One region of the Acidovorax sp. GW460-11-11-14-LB4 genome, then DNA from elsewhere that is predicted to be linked to it. Evidence: predicted binding sites of a transcription regulator. Region 1 holds the regulator's gene; the other holds the start of a gene.

Region 1 (7,043 bases):
ATACAAACGGGCGTCTGCGACCTGGTCCGCCATGAAGGCGTATACCGCAGCATCGTCACGCTCTACCAGCAGCTGGCGCGGCAGGTTCCACAGCTGCGCCAGGCGCTGGTTGAATGCCCGCACACCGCGGTCCAGTCCACACACCAGCATGCCGTCGGCAGCGGAATCCAGCGTGGCACGCAGCTCAGAAAGCAATGTCTCCAACTCGCGCTCGGTGGTCTCCTGGCGGCTGCGGTCCAGCATGGTCAGCAGCAGGACACTGGTGCCACTCGCCCCCCAGGGCACTCGCCGGACGCAACGCTGCACCGGTACCAGACTGCCATCGGCACGCAGCAAACTGGTGTGGGCAGGAACGCCTTGGGCAATCACATCGGCCGGCTCGGACCAGAACGCCAGCTCCTGGGGCGTGCTGGCCAGATCCAGCACAGACCGCCCCCGCATGTCGGCGGCAGACAGCCCTGTCAGACGCTCGGCGCCTGCGTTGGCTTGCAGAATGTGCTGGTTTGTCTCATCCAACAGCCACACGGCCTCCTGCAGGCCATCCAGCCATCCGAGCGATTGCAAGTCGTTCACGCCGAGGCCTCGTCAGGGCCGGGACTGACCGCTCGCTCAAAAAAGTAACAGATCCGCTGTCGAGGCGACAGGTAGTCCAGCGCGTCACGCGGGAGCTGCGCGGGCTTGAGGCTGCGCCGTATGCCCAGTTCAGGTACGGTTTCCAGATCCAGTATCGGCGCTTCATCCTTCGGTACGCGCGGGTCGTGCACGATGACCTTGGGCCGCAGGGGCCGCGACGAATTGACCGATGCCACGATGGCATACCGGTCGTTGACCAACTGCACGATGGAGCCGGGCGGGTACACCCCCATCATGCGAATGAAAGCTCCCAGGACCACCGAATCAAACCGCGCCTTGAGCTGGGCAAAGATGACGGATAGCGCCTCATGCGGGGTCAGCGCCGTCACACCCATGGCCGGGTTGCACATCCGGTCATATTGATTGACCAGGGCCAGGACCTGGCTCATGCGCCCCAGGTCAGGCCCCTTCAAGCGCTGGGGAAACCCGCTGCCGTCACACATCTCGTGGTGCCGGGCCACTGCAGTCAGCACCGCATCGGCAAACCCCATGCGTTTGGCCAAGGCAACGGATTCCGCCACGTGGGTCTCGTAGCGCGTGCGCTCCATGGGGATCATGGACGGGGTGGGCTGGCGCAGATTGGGCGGAAGCTTGAGCTTGCCAATGTCGTGGATCAATGCTGCCACACCCAGATCGTGCAGCTCCTCGCTTTTCATGCCCAGGGACCGACCCAGCAGCAGCGAAATCACCATCACATTGATGGGATGCAATCCGTTGCGCTCGCCCACGCCCTCGGACAGCAGCCGGATGACGGAGTCGCCGTTTTCCAGCAGTTCGGTCACGCATCCAGAGACCAGCGCCTCCCCCTTGGCCCTGGCCTGGTCCGGGTGCTCTGACACCGTGCGCTCCATGGACTGGTACTGCCGCGTGGCTTCCGAGAAACGCTGGTTGCAGGCGGCCAAGGCCCGGTTTTGCGCTTCCAGCAGCTCACGGCGACGCTGTGCCTCGGGGTCCACGACAGTGGTCGTGCCAGGCCCGGGCGCATCCAGGCCGTTGGGCGGCGGCACTGTCATTTCAGGCACGCTCCAGGCGGCCGGCACCAGCTCCTGGAGTTCAGGATCGCTCTTCTTGGGGACGTAACGCACCTCGGTCAGTCCCAGCTCCCGCAAGGTGGTGATCTGCTCCGACGACGCCACCCGGAAACTGCTGGTCGGGAACGGATGATGCATCCAGCCCACGTCGAGCTGGATGTACATGCCGACACGCAGTTGGCTGATGTCGATGAGGATGGATGAGTTCACGTCAGGCGCACGATACATGGCGACATCAATGCCACCAATAGTTACGCAGATTATCACCAGTTCCAGTGACGTGGCGAAGAACCGACAGGCCGCGCAGCGATCCGGCAACACTTGACTGAAAGCGGGCCTGGCTGGACCACCCCGGTCCCCGCGACAAAGGCATCGCCCACCTTCCTGCCGCGGGGCGACTGGGGTGATGTGGACGGATCAACGCCGCGCGCTCAGCGGCACCAGAGCGACGGCTTGTAAATGAGATCCATCCACAGCGCCCAGGCAGCTACCGCGCACAGCATGGCGCCTGCGGCCCTCGTGCCCCACTGCGCCCGCGCGAGATTCAGGCGGTTGCGAAGGCTGCTCCAAGCCCAGGGGCCGCCCACCAGCCACACCCCGCTGCCCACTGCAAACAGAGCCATGGTCAGGGCACCCTCCAGCGCCCCCCCGCTGAGCGCCGCGACCAACAGGGCCGAATAGAGCAGTCCACAAGGCATCAGGGCCCACAGGACCCCGGCCGCCATCACTCCGCCCGGTGCCCCGACCAGCGGACGAACACGCGCCCACACGGAGCGGCCCGCCTGCTCCACCCAGGCAGGCTGCCGCGACTGCACCATCATCATGAGCCCCCAGGCCATCACCGCCACATGCATGAGTGTCCAGGCGGGGCGCAGCGCGCTGGTTTGCTGGGTCAGCCATGCCAGACTGTCCATGGCCAAGGCCGCCAGTGCACCTGCGCTGGCATACCCCACCAGGCGCCCTGCGTGAAAGGCCATGGTGCGCTGCAGCGCACCACCACGCGGCGCCCAGCGCACCTCCTGCTCCGCACCACCGTCCGCCTGTGGTGCGCCGCCCTGCCGCACCAATGCTCCGCACGGCGCGGAACACATGGCCAAGCAATGGGACCCGCCAGCGAGTCCCATGAGCAAAGCAGTCCAGCCAACAGTGGCAAGCATAGGTGTCAGATGATGCGCGAAAACCGGGCGCGGTTGCGGTCCGCCTGCAGATAACGGTCAAAAACCATGGCGATACCGCGCACGAAGAACCACCCGGTGGCGGTCACTTCAATGCCCTCCGGCCCCACCCGTACCAACCCCTGCTCCTGCATACCCTCCAGCTGCGCCAACTCTGCTGCGAAGTACTGGCGGAAATCGATCAACCACGCCTGCTCCATCGGCTCGAACAGCAGCTCGCCCTGGCACATCAGGGCCATGATGGCCGCGCGGCGCACCAGGTCGTCGCGGGTCAGGGCGAGCCCGCGGACCACAGGTAGCCGCCCCTGGTCCAGGAAGTCGTAGTACTCGTCCAGCGTCTTCGAGTTCTGGCTGTAAGTCGCCCCTACCCGGCCGATGGCCGATACGCCCAGCCCAATCAGGTCGCAGTCTGGCTGCGTGCTGTAGCCCTGGAAGTTGCGGTGCAAGCGTCCCTGGCGCTTGGCCACAGCCAGTGCGTCGGTAGGCAGAGCAAAGTGGTCCATGCCCACATAGACATACCCAGCGTCCATGAACGCATCGAGTGAGCGCGAGAGCATGGACAGCTTGCTCGCGCCTGTGGGCAATTCGGCGGAGATGATGCGACGCTGTGGCTTGAAACGCTCCGGCAAGTGTGCATAGGCATACAACGCAATGCGGTCAGGCCGCAGCTGCGCCACCTGCGCCAGCGTGCGGTCAAAAGACTCTGGCGTCTGGCGCGGCAGGCCGTAGATCAGGTCCACGTTCACCGAATCAAATCCCAGCGAGCGGGCGGACTCCACCAGTGCAAAAACCTGCTCTGCAGGCTGAATGCGGTGCACGGCCTTTTGCACTTCGGCATCAAAGTCCTGCACGCCAAAACTCAGGCGGTTAAAGCCCAATTCAGCCAGGAGCGCCAGACGCTCGGAGTTGACCGTGCGCGGATCCACTTCGATCGAGTATTCGCCCCCGGGCGCCAGCGTGAAGCTGCGCTTGAGCATGGCCATCAGCTCCCGCAAGCCCGCATCGGAGAGGAAGGTGGGCGTGCCACCGCCCAGGTGCAATTGGCTCACCACCTGTCCTACGCCACAGTGCGCGGTGTGCAGGTCGATCTCGCGGCTCAGATAGCGCAAGTAGACCTCGGCGCGGTCATGGTGTTTGGTGATGATCTTGTTGCAGGCGCAGTAGTAGCACAGGGATTCGCAAAACGGGATGTGCACGTACAGGGACAGCGGCATGGCCTTGGCCAGCGTGCCCGAACGGCGCTGTTGCAGCGCCAGCACATAATCTTCCTGACCGAAGGCCTCCACAAATCGGTCGGCCGTTGGATAGGACGTATAACGGGGCCCTGGCACGTCAAAGCGGCGCAGAAGATCTGGCGAAACAGCAGTCATGGGGAAATTTCCTTGCGTACACCTTGACTGTGCCGTAGGCTCCGGGACATGTCCTTGACCTGCATCAAGTGAACCAACAAGCGATACGGCGACAATTTGATGAAGGTCAGCCGCTCGCCCGCGCCCTGTATTCAGGTTCGTGTACGGCATGCACGATATGCTCGACCAACAACCCAAGTCCATGTGCCTATGAACCCGCTCACCATCAAAGTCGCCTGCTCCAACTGCAACCTCCGCGAGCTGTGCATGCCCGTGGGCTTGAACGAAGAGCAGCTCCAGCGCATTGACGAGGTGGTTGCCGTCCGTCGCAAAGTCAAACGCGGAGGGACGCTGTTTCGCAATGGCGAGTCCTTCACGTCCCTGTATGCCATCCGCACCGGGTTCTTCAAGACCTGCGTGGCCACAGAAGACGGTCGCGACCAGGTCACGGGCTTTCAGATGGCGGGCGAGATCATCGGGCTTGACGGTATCGTCAATGACCACCATACCTGTGATGCGGTGGCACTTGAAGACGCCGAAGTGTGTGTCATGCCCTTCGACCGCATTGAAGAGCTGTCACGCGAAGTCACAGCCCTGCAGCACCACGTGCACAAGATCATGAGTCGCGAGATCGTGCGCGAGCACGGCGTGATGTTGCTGCTGGGCAGCATGCGTGCCGAAGAACGCCTGGCCGCCTTTTTGCTGAACCTGGTGCAGCGCCTGCATGCACGGGGCTTCTCGCAGTCGGAACTGGTGTTGCGCATGACGCGCGAAGAAATCGGCAGCTACCTCGGCCTCAAACTCGAAACGGTCAGCCGGACCTTCTCCAAGTTTGTGGAAGAAGGGATCGTGGAAGTCAAACAGCGCCATGTGCGCATCCTCGACACCGATGCCCTGCGACGCATCGTGAACAGCCAGCAGACCTGCCACTGACGACACTGACACCGAGCCACTTCCACGCGGAGGGCCGGTTCCGCACCAAGTACAACCATCTCTTGCGAAACGGCATGCATTGCATGCCCAGACAAGCAGGCGAAAAGGGTTCAGGGGCAGGACGATGTCTTGCGGCAATCGTCGGGGCGCTCCCCATCGGGCACCGGGCACCGGTTGACCTCGAACGGAGACATGGACAGCAGTGTCGTCAATGCGCTCGTGGCCATGGTGATGGCCCAAAACACAAAAAATGCGAGGGTGTACACCCCTTGCCGTGACAGCGCCAGGGGCTGGCCGAACCAGTGCAGGTCCTGGGGGTCCACCATGGCAAAAACCAGCATCTCCAGCACGCCCGCCATCAAGAAGGCGGGCCATGCAATCCACATCAGGCGTTGCGTCCACATATCGGTTCTGTCTCCTGGTGCTGCCTGGGGTCGCTGGGGGCAGCGACCGGAGGGTTGTCAGCGTGGTTGGTCTTGCACAGGGGTGGCCGCATGGTTGCGGGCCTTGAGGGCCGGTGCCAGGCTTTTCTCCGGCGCCACCAAGGTCTTATTGATCTCAATGCCCTGGCGGTAGTAATCCTCGGCTACCACCGGGTCAGGCCGAGAAATCGCCAGCCACAGCGTCACAAAGCCAGCCACGATCACGATGGCAGGCCCGGCAATCACCAGCCACACATGGCCGAACTTCCACCAGGGCACGGGAATTGCCGGTGTCGCGATGGCAGGGTTTGAAGACATGGTGCTCTACTCCTCAACAATATCGGTCAAAGTGCGGCCCTGAAAGGCCCCACCGGGATGCCGCTCAACGCGGCACAAGAAACACGGATTTTTCCGTCACATGGGCAGCTGCCCCTACGGCCTGCACGTCAAACTGAACCGCATGCGAGCCCGAAGTGGCAGAACCGTACGGAATCTGCAAACGCACGGCCACCCAGCGCGACTCTGCTGCGCCAATATCCACTTCGGCCTCGGAGGCCACCTCCAGCCCCTCCAGTCCACGCGCGCTGATGCGGTAGCGCTGTTCGCCCTCCGTGGCATTCATGATCTGCAGCCGGTAAATATTCTCCAGTTTGCCCCCCGCCACAATGCGCGAGAGCGCGGCCCGGTCACGCACGACATCCACCTTCAGCGGCGTGCGCACCACCAGGCTGGCCAGCATGGCAACGCACAGTGCTACCAGTACGGCGGTGTAGATCAGCACACGCGGACGCAACACGCGACGCAGCATCTGGGACTGCGTCCAGCGCTTGGCCACGCCGTTCTGGGTGGAATAGCGGATCAGGCCACGCGGGTACTGCATCTTGTCCATCACCGTATTGCAGGCGTCCACACACAACCCGCAACCAATGCACTCATATTGCAAGCCCTTCCGGATATCGATGCCCACCGGACAGACCTGCACACACAGCGAGCAGTCAATGCAGTCGCCAAGCCCCTGGGCCTTGTAGTCAATGTTCTTCTTGCGCGGGCCGCGCTGCTCGCCACGCTCAGGGTCGTAGGTGACGATGAGCGTGTCTTTATCAAACATTGCGCTCTGAAAGCGCGCATAGGGGCACATGTACTTACAGACCTGCTCGCGCATGAAGCCTGCGTTGCCGTAGGTGGCAAAACCGTAGAACAGCACCCAGAAAATCTGCCAGCCGCCTTCAAACGCCAGCAGCTCGCTGCCCAGTTCGCGGATGGGCACGAAGTACCCTACGAAAGTGAACCCAGTCCACAGGGCCACGGCGATCCACACCACCTGCTTGAGAAACTTTTTGCGGATCTTCTCGAACGTCCAGGGACCGTTGTCCAGACGGAGGCGGGCACTGCGATCGCCTTCGATCTTGTGCTCGATCCACATGAACATTTCGGTGTACACCGTCTGCGGACAGGCAAAGCCACACCAAAGGCGCCCTGCCACGGCGGTGAAGAGGAACA
Region 2 (7,043 bases), on a different contig from region 1:
CGCAAAAGTCGGTGCCCCCGGATATGTTGTTCCACCAGATCTCGCGCGTGCCAATGGCCTCGAACTGCGCCGTGCCCCACTGCTGCACCTCGGGCGACAGCGGCGAGCCGGTAGTGCCCAGCGCGCGGACACGCGTGAGGTCGCCATAGTCGCTGAGCGTGATGCCCGCCTTCATGCAGTTGGCAAAGAACGCCGCGCCCGCACCGAAGAAAGTCACGCCCGTCTCGGCCGCAAAGCGCCACAGCACGCCCCAGTCGGGGTGGTCCTTGCTGCCGCCGGGGTTGCCGTCGTAGATCACGCAGGTGGTGCCCGACAGCAGGCCGCTGAGCTGCGCGTTCCACATCACCCAACCGGTGGAGCTGTACCAGTGGTAGCGCTCGCCAAAGCTGTTGGGCTCGTAGCTGCAGCCGATGTCGTTGTGCAGCACCTTGAGCTGCAGCGCCACCAGCACCGTGCCGCCGTGGCCGTGCACGATGGGTTTGGGCAGGCCGGTGGTGCCGCTGGAGTAGACGATCCACAGGGGGTGGTCAAACGGGAGCCACATCGGCTCGAAGGCCGCCGTTTCTGCATCGTTTTGGACGGTAGCGCTAGTCCAGCTTGCCCAACCAGCTATCGAAACAGAAGCATCCAGATTGCCCAGCAGCACCGCGTGCTGCACGCTGGGCAGGGCCTCGCGCAGCTCGGCCAGCACAGGGCGGCGGTCGTGGTCGCGGCCGCCATAGCTCACGCCGTCCACGCCGATCAGCACCTTGGGCTCGATCTGGCGAAAGCGGTCGAGCACCGCATGCGTGCCCATGTCCGGCGCGCAGATGCTCCACACGCCGCCGATGCTCACCGTGGCCAGAAAGGCGATCATCGCCTCGGGCACGTTGGGCAGGTAGGCTGCCACGCGGTCGCCGGGCTGGATGCCCTGGGCCTTGAGGTGCAGCGCCAGCGACGCGACCTGGCGGCGCAGCTCGGGCCAGCTCAGTTCGCGGTGCTGGCCCTTTTCGTTGCGGCTGATGATGGCGGGCAGGCCCGCCGCGTGGGCGGCATCCACATGCCGCAGCGCCTGGCGTGCGTAGTTGACCTGCGCACCGGGGAACCACAAAGCGCCGGGCATGGTGTTCTTCGCCAGCACGGCCGTGTGGGGCGTGGGCGACTGCAGCTGGAAGTAGTCCCAGATGCTCTGCCAGAAGGCGTCGAGATCAGTGGTGGACCAGCGCCACAGCGCGTCGTAGCTGTCGAACTGCAGACCGCGCTGGTCGCGCAGCCAGTTCTGGTACAGGCGGATCTGGGGAATGTAGGGCGGGGTGTTGTGTGTTGTCTCCATGGCGACGCAGCGTACCAGCGGCGCCCGGCAGAGGCCAGCCACACCCGTCGCCCGGTTGACAGCGCGGGGATTGCCTTGTTTCGCACAATCGTGCTAAATTGCGCCCATGGACGCCAAAACCCAGAAAGCCGAACTCACCCGCGCCGCCATCGTCGGCGCGGCGCTGGACCTGGCTGCGGCCGAGGGGCTGGAGTCGATCACGCTGCAGGCCGTGGCCGACCGCGTGGGCCTGTCCAAGAGCGGAGTGTTCTCGCGGGCCGGCTCGCGCGAGGCGCTGCAAAAAGCGGTGATCGAGGAGTTTGGCCGTCGCTTTCTGGCCGACGTGTTCGTGCCCGCCATGCAGCAGCCCAAGGGCCTGCCGCGCCTGCAGGAGATCCTGCGCCGCTGGATTGCCCGCACGCGCGACGTGGAGGCCTTCACGGGCTGCATCTACACCGCTGGCGCCTTCGAGCTGGACGACCGCGAGGGCGAGCTGCGCGACCTGCTGCACGCTGAAATCACCCGCTGGCGCGCCGCATTGCGCCGCACAGTGATCCAGTCCATCGAGGCCGGGCACCTGGCGGCCGACACATCCCCCGACCAGCTGGTGGGCGAGATCTATGGCCTGATCATGGGCTTGTTGCACGACGTTCGCTTCCTGCGCGATCCGCAGGCAGTGGCACGCACCGAGGCGTCCTGGGCGCGCCTCGTCAAGAGTTACCTCCCCTCCCCCGCTTGATACGCGGTGGTGTGCCAGGGAGTGCTCTTGTTTTTTTATGTCCCAATTTCGCACAACCGTGCGAAGAAAGGAACCACCATGTTGATCATCCTGGGCATCGCCGCCATCGCGGCCGCAGTGGGCGCCATCCGGTCGCTGCGCAGCACCCTCACCAGCCTCCCGCGCAGCAACCGGGACTGGATCTTTTACTGACCGTCCGCCCGGTCCACCTCCCCCATCTACCCCATCTCCCTCCTGGAGTCCCACCATGAACACCTCCCCATCCGCCGCGCTGCAGGCCACGTCCAGCTTCTACGGCGAGCACCCCGGCATGCGCCTGCTGCGTGTGGCGCTGGGCACGGCCGAGCGCCTGTGGCCCACCTTGGCCGTGCGCGCGGCCTACCGCCTGTTTGGCACGCCCCTGCCCCTGCGCAAACCGGGCCGCAGCGCCGTGCCACCGGGCCACTGGCGCACGGAGCGCCTGGCGTTTGAAGACGCCGAGATCACGCTGTACCGGCCCCAGGCCCAGCCGCACGGCCCCACGGTGCTGCTGCTGCACGGCTGGGGCGGGCATGCGCGCCAGATGCTGCCGCTGGCCGACGCCCTGGCCGCCCGCGGCCTGCGCCCGGTGCTGGTGGACCTGCCCGCACACGGCGGCAGCCGGGGCCGCGTGAGCAACCTGCCGCAGTTCGCCCGTGCCATCGAATACACCACCGCCCGCCTGCACGCGCAGGACTCGGCGCCCCACGCCGTGGTGGCCCATTCGCTGGCGGCCAACGCAGCGGCCCATGCGGCCAGCCGGGGCCTGGCCACCGAGCGGCTGGTGCTGCTGGCGCCGCCCGCCTCGCCGCACGAATACACGCGCCTGTTCGCGCAGGTGTTTGGCCTGTCCGAACGCACCCGCGCCGCCATGCAACGGCGCATCGAGGCGCGCGAGGGCATCCTGATGCGACAGTTCGAGCCCCCCGCCGTGGGCCCGCGCATTGCACTGCCGACGCTGGTGGTGCACGACCGGGGCGACCGCATCAACCGCTTTGCCGACGGCGAGGCCTACCGCGACCACATTCCGGGTGCCGCGCTGCTGGCCACCGAGGGGCTGGGGCACCGCAAGATCCTGCAGCAGGCGGAGGTGCTGCAGGCCGTGGCCGACTTTGTGGCGGCGTAAGCGCCGGCCGGTGGTGGCGGGCAGGTCGCGCGACCCGCCGGAATCAGCCGGTGACAGGCAGCCTCTATCATCCGCACTCGACCGCCTTCCTGGAGGCGCCCTGCCGATGAATCGCTGGTGCCCGCACCAGCGGCCCCTGCTGCCTGTTGCTACCTGCCGTGTCTCCCATGTCCACTCTCCTGTCCGCCTGGCCCGCCCTGGTCCTGTTGTTGCCCGCGCTGTGGCTGGTGTCGGCGATCGTGTTCCTGGCCAAGGGCAACCGGCGGGCGTTTGCACAGCTGATGGCCCTGCTGGCCTGTTTTCTGATCGGCGCGCTGCTGATGGAGTTCTTCACCTTCATGGGCGCCCTCATGGCCCGCTCGGGCAGCCAGCACGCCACGCCCACGCTGGGCACCGGCACGCGCCAGTTGCTGGAGACCATTGCCAACCCGCGCTCCATCACCGCACCACCGCTGTCGCTGGCGGCTTTTGCGGCGTACAGCATCCCGGCGGGCTACCTGTGGCTGCTGGTCACCTGGGTGCTGCACCTGCGCGGCAAGAAGGCAGGCCCGGCCAAAAAGAAGTCCAGCAAAACCCCGCGCAAGGCAGCCAGAGACTGAGTTTCGATTGTTTTAGCCCCCAGGCGCTAGAACCATATGCCTGAACAGCTATCAATTAGATAGCGTCACCACGCCATGGCTTGACGCAGGGCAAAGCGTGCCCAGACCCGCCCGCCCACAATGGCGCGCGGCCTCCCCGACCCGGGGCGGGCACCTTGTCACCCTGTATTCATCCCGCCATGACCACCCACCACAGCGACGTGCTCATCGTCGGCGCAGGCCCGGCGGGCCTGTCGCTGGCCATCTCCCTGGCACAGGCCGGGTTCACCGCCACCGTGGTGGAGCAGCAGGGCGACCGCGCGCTGGCCCAGCCCGCACCTGACGGCCGCGAAATCGCCCTCACCCACCCCAGCCGGGCAACGCTGCAGCGGCTGGGCAGCTGGGCGCACCTGGCCGACCACGAGGTGGGCCAGATTGCCGAGGCCCAGGTGCACGACGGCCCGCTGGGCCGCCACAGCGCGCTGCAACTGAACGCGGCCAGCGGCACCCACGGCGATGTGTCAACTCCCGGCGCCCTGGGCTTCATCGTGCCCAACCACGCGCTGCGGCGCACGGCCTACGCGGTGGCTGCGAGCACCCCGGGCGTGCGCCTGCTCACCGGCACCCAGGTCACCCGCGTGGCCGCGCTGCCCGGCCATGCCGAGCTGGACTGCGTGCCCTCCCACACGGGCCCTGGCGACCACGCCACGCCCCAGCGCCTCACCGCCCCGCTGCTGGTGGCCGCCGACAGCCGCTTCTCGGCCACGCGCCGCCAACTGGGCCTTGGCGCAGACATGACCGACTTTGGCCGCACCGTCATCGTCTGCCGCATGCGCCACGCCCTGCCCCACGGCAACGTGGCGCACGAATGTTTTGGCTACGACCGCACGCTGGCCGTGCTGCCCCTGCCCGATGACCCACAGACGGGACAGGCGCTGTGCTCGGTGGTAGTCACGGCGGGCGCGGCCGACGCCGCCGCGCTGATGGCCCAAACCCCCGAGGCTTTTGCCACCCAGGTGCAGGCCCAGTTCAACGACCGGCTGGGACCCATGGCGCTGGTGGGCGAACGCCACGCCTACCCGCTGGTGTCCGTGTATGCCCAGCACTTTGCGGGCCACCGCTGCGCGCTGCTGGGCGACGCCGCCGTGGGCATGCACCCGGTCACGGCGCATGGCTACAACCTGGGGCTGGCGGGGGTGGAGCGGCTCACGGCCGCGCTGGTCAGCGCCCGCCAGCGCGGGCAGGACATTGGCAGCGCCGACGCCCTGGCCCCCTACGCACAAGGCCACCACCGCCACGCCTGGCCCATCTACCAGGGCACCAACGCCATCGTGCGCCTGTACACCGACGCCCGCCCGGTGCCCCGCCTGCTGCGGCAACTGGTGCTGCAGGGCGCGCGGCGCCTGCCACCGCTGCAGGCGGCCATCGTGGGGCAGCTGACGGGCCAGCCACCCCAATGGATGCGCGCACTGACGCTCAGGCCGTAGCCAAGCTCTGCAACGGGCGCGACCCACGCCAGCGCCACCGTGGAACTGGCTTTGCCAGGCCACCGGTGGCGTCCCCCTCAGGGGGACGACGCGAAGCGGCTCAGGGGGGGCCGTCCCTTACCCCCAGCGTGGCCAGGCCATACAGCGGCGCACCGAGCCAGGGGCGCCACCACATGTCCATGGCAATACCGGCCCAGCCATAGCCCTCCGCCACGCTTTGCTCGCGCAGCAGGTGCAGGCGCGGGTGCACGGCCGCCAGCTCTGCCATGCGGCCGACACCCCACCGAAACTCGGCGCCCGTAGGCCCTACGCTGGTGTGGCGGGCCGCGCAACCCACGGCCTGGCGCGTCATCACATCCAGCACCATGCGCGAGCCCGGCGGCGCGTGCTGCGCAAACTCGGCCAGCACGGCATGCACCTGCGCGGGTAGCAGGTACATCAGCACGCCTTCGCACAACAGCAGCACCGGCGTGGCGCTGCGCTGCGTGGGCAGACCCAGCCGCTGCCACCAGCCGGGGTGCGAGAGGTCCAGATCGGCATAGCGCATGCGCGGGCACTGCGGCGGCAACAGGGGCTTGCGCAGCGCCATCACCGCAGGCAGGTCCGCATCAAGCCACTGGTTGGCCCCCGTGTCCAGCCACTGAAAGTGGTGCGTGAGGCCACACCCCAGGTTGACGCCCAGGGCCTGCGGGTGCTCGGCAAAAAAGCCGCGCCCCGCCTCCTTGATGGCGCGGGTGCGCCACAGCACATGCAGCACCGTGGGCAGGTCGTCCAGGGTGCTGTTCACATCGGCACCCAACTGGGTCAGCAAGGCCTGGGCCACGGCATCGTGGCAGTCGAGCCAGGGGAAATAGCGCCCGCCGTGGGCACGCGCGGCCAAAGGGATGAGCAAGGTGCTGGGCACGGGGGGCAGCTGCGCGCGCTGCAGCAGGCTGTCGGTGCGGTGACGCGCACGCGCCGGTGGCGCAGGGCTGCGCGGCGATCGGGCAGGGCGTCTGGTAGGGGACTGCGGCACGGGGCGCTCCTCCAGTGGCTGCGGGCGCCACGGTTGCGTGGGATGCGGTGTGGCCCAGGGCAAGGGCCTTAGAGCCTGTTCAACAGGTTCTTGGGCCATTCTGAACGGTCTGCCCCAGTCTGTCGTGAATGACCGCAGCGCGTGCTGCGGTATGTCAATGCACCGGCGGGGCTTGCGGCCAGCGCGACGCTGAATCCCTAGTCCTTCACCAGCGCCCACACCAGCGCCACCCCGGCGGCCAGCAGGTCCCCGGTGAACGAGCTGTCATTGGCGTCGCTGCTGGCCGTGGTGAACGCCCGCTTCTGGCGCTCCCGCTCGGCCCGGGTGCGGTCGCGCTCCAGGGCCACCAGGGCGTCGCCAATGTCCACGGGCGATGCCGGCGCCGCCGGTGCCTTGGCGCTCGCGGCGGCATAGCCCTCCATGGCGCGCAACACGGCCTGGGGGTCGATGAGGGAGAACGCGGCACGGCAATAGGGGCAGGCGTGGTCTTTGCGGATGTCCACTGGCGCGCCGCAGCTGGTGCAATAGATGGCGCCCACGCGCTTGGCCAGGTCGTCGATCTCGGGGCGCGTCATGTGGCGCACAAAGCCTTTTTCGACCATGAAGGACGAGAAGGTGCTGAAGCGCCCATGCTGTCGCCCGCAGCGGTACACCATGTAGCGGCCGCTGCGCACCACGTCGTAACCCTTGGCCAAGCTGGTGTTGCAGCGCGGGCAGGCCATGCTCTCGGCCAGGGCCTGGTGCTGGTCCACACGGTGCTCGTGCAGCAGCCGAAACAGCTCGACCACG

Evidence for each region. The regulator FNR, encoded in region 1, switches genes on or off when oxygen is low (the NO sensors DNR and NnrR bind a similar motif). The targets are predictions, from matches to a motif close to TTGATNNNNATCAA.
Region 2: ubiM (5-demethoxyubiquinol-8 5-hydroxylase UbiM) is a predicted target of FNR. The motif match lies at 3,854-3,867, and genes of this name have one in related genera.

Annotation. Positions count from the first base shown of each region.
Region 1 covers NZ_JBWKYJ010000018.1:40,680-47,722, forward strand. Annotated here, with positions in the region: gene AC07X4_RS09410 (putative bifunctional diguanylate cyclase/phosphodiesterase) at 1-573, opposite strand, end outside; gene AC07X4_RS09415 (cyclic di-GMP phosphodiesterase) at 570-1,874, opposite strand; gene AC07X4_RS09420 (sulfite exporter TauE/SafE family protein) at 2,096-2,821, opposite strand; gene hemN (oxygen-independent coproporphyrinogen III oxidase) at 2,827-4,209, opposite strand; gene fnr (fumarate/nitrate reduction transcriptional regulator Fnr) at 4,399-5,121, shown strand; gene AC07X4_RS09435 (hypothetical protein) at 5,232-5,525, opposite strand; gene AC07X4_RS09440 (FixH family protein) at 5,583-5,861, opposite strand; gene ccoG (cytochrome c oxidase accessory protein CcoG) at 5,926-7,043, opposite strand, start outside.
Region 2 covers NZ_JBWKYJ010000118.1:1,974-9,016, forward strand. Annotated here, with positions in the region: gene AC07X4_RS23325 (acetoacetate--CoA ligase) at 1-1,312, opposite strand, end outside; gene AC07X4_RS23330 (TetR/AcrR family transcriptional regulator) at 1,419-2,030, shown strand; gene AC07X4_RS23335 (alpha/beta fold hydrolase) at 2,278-3,174, shown strand; gene AC07X4_RS23340 (hypothetical protein) at 3,342-3,773, shown strand; gene ubiM (5-demethoxyubiquinol-8 5-hydroxylase UbiM) at 3,953-5,239, shown strand; gene AC07X4_RS23350 (class I SAM-dependent methyltransferase) at 5,340-6,254, opposite strand; gene AC07X4_RS23355 (zf-TFIIB domain-containing protein) at 6,452-7,043, opposite strand, start outside.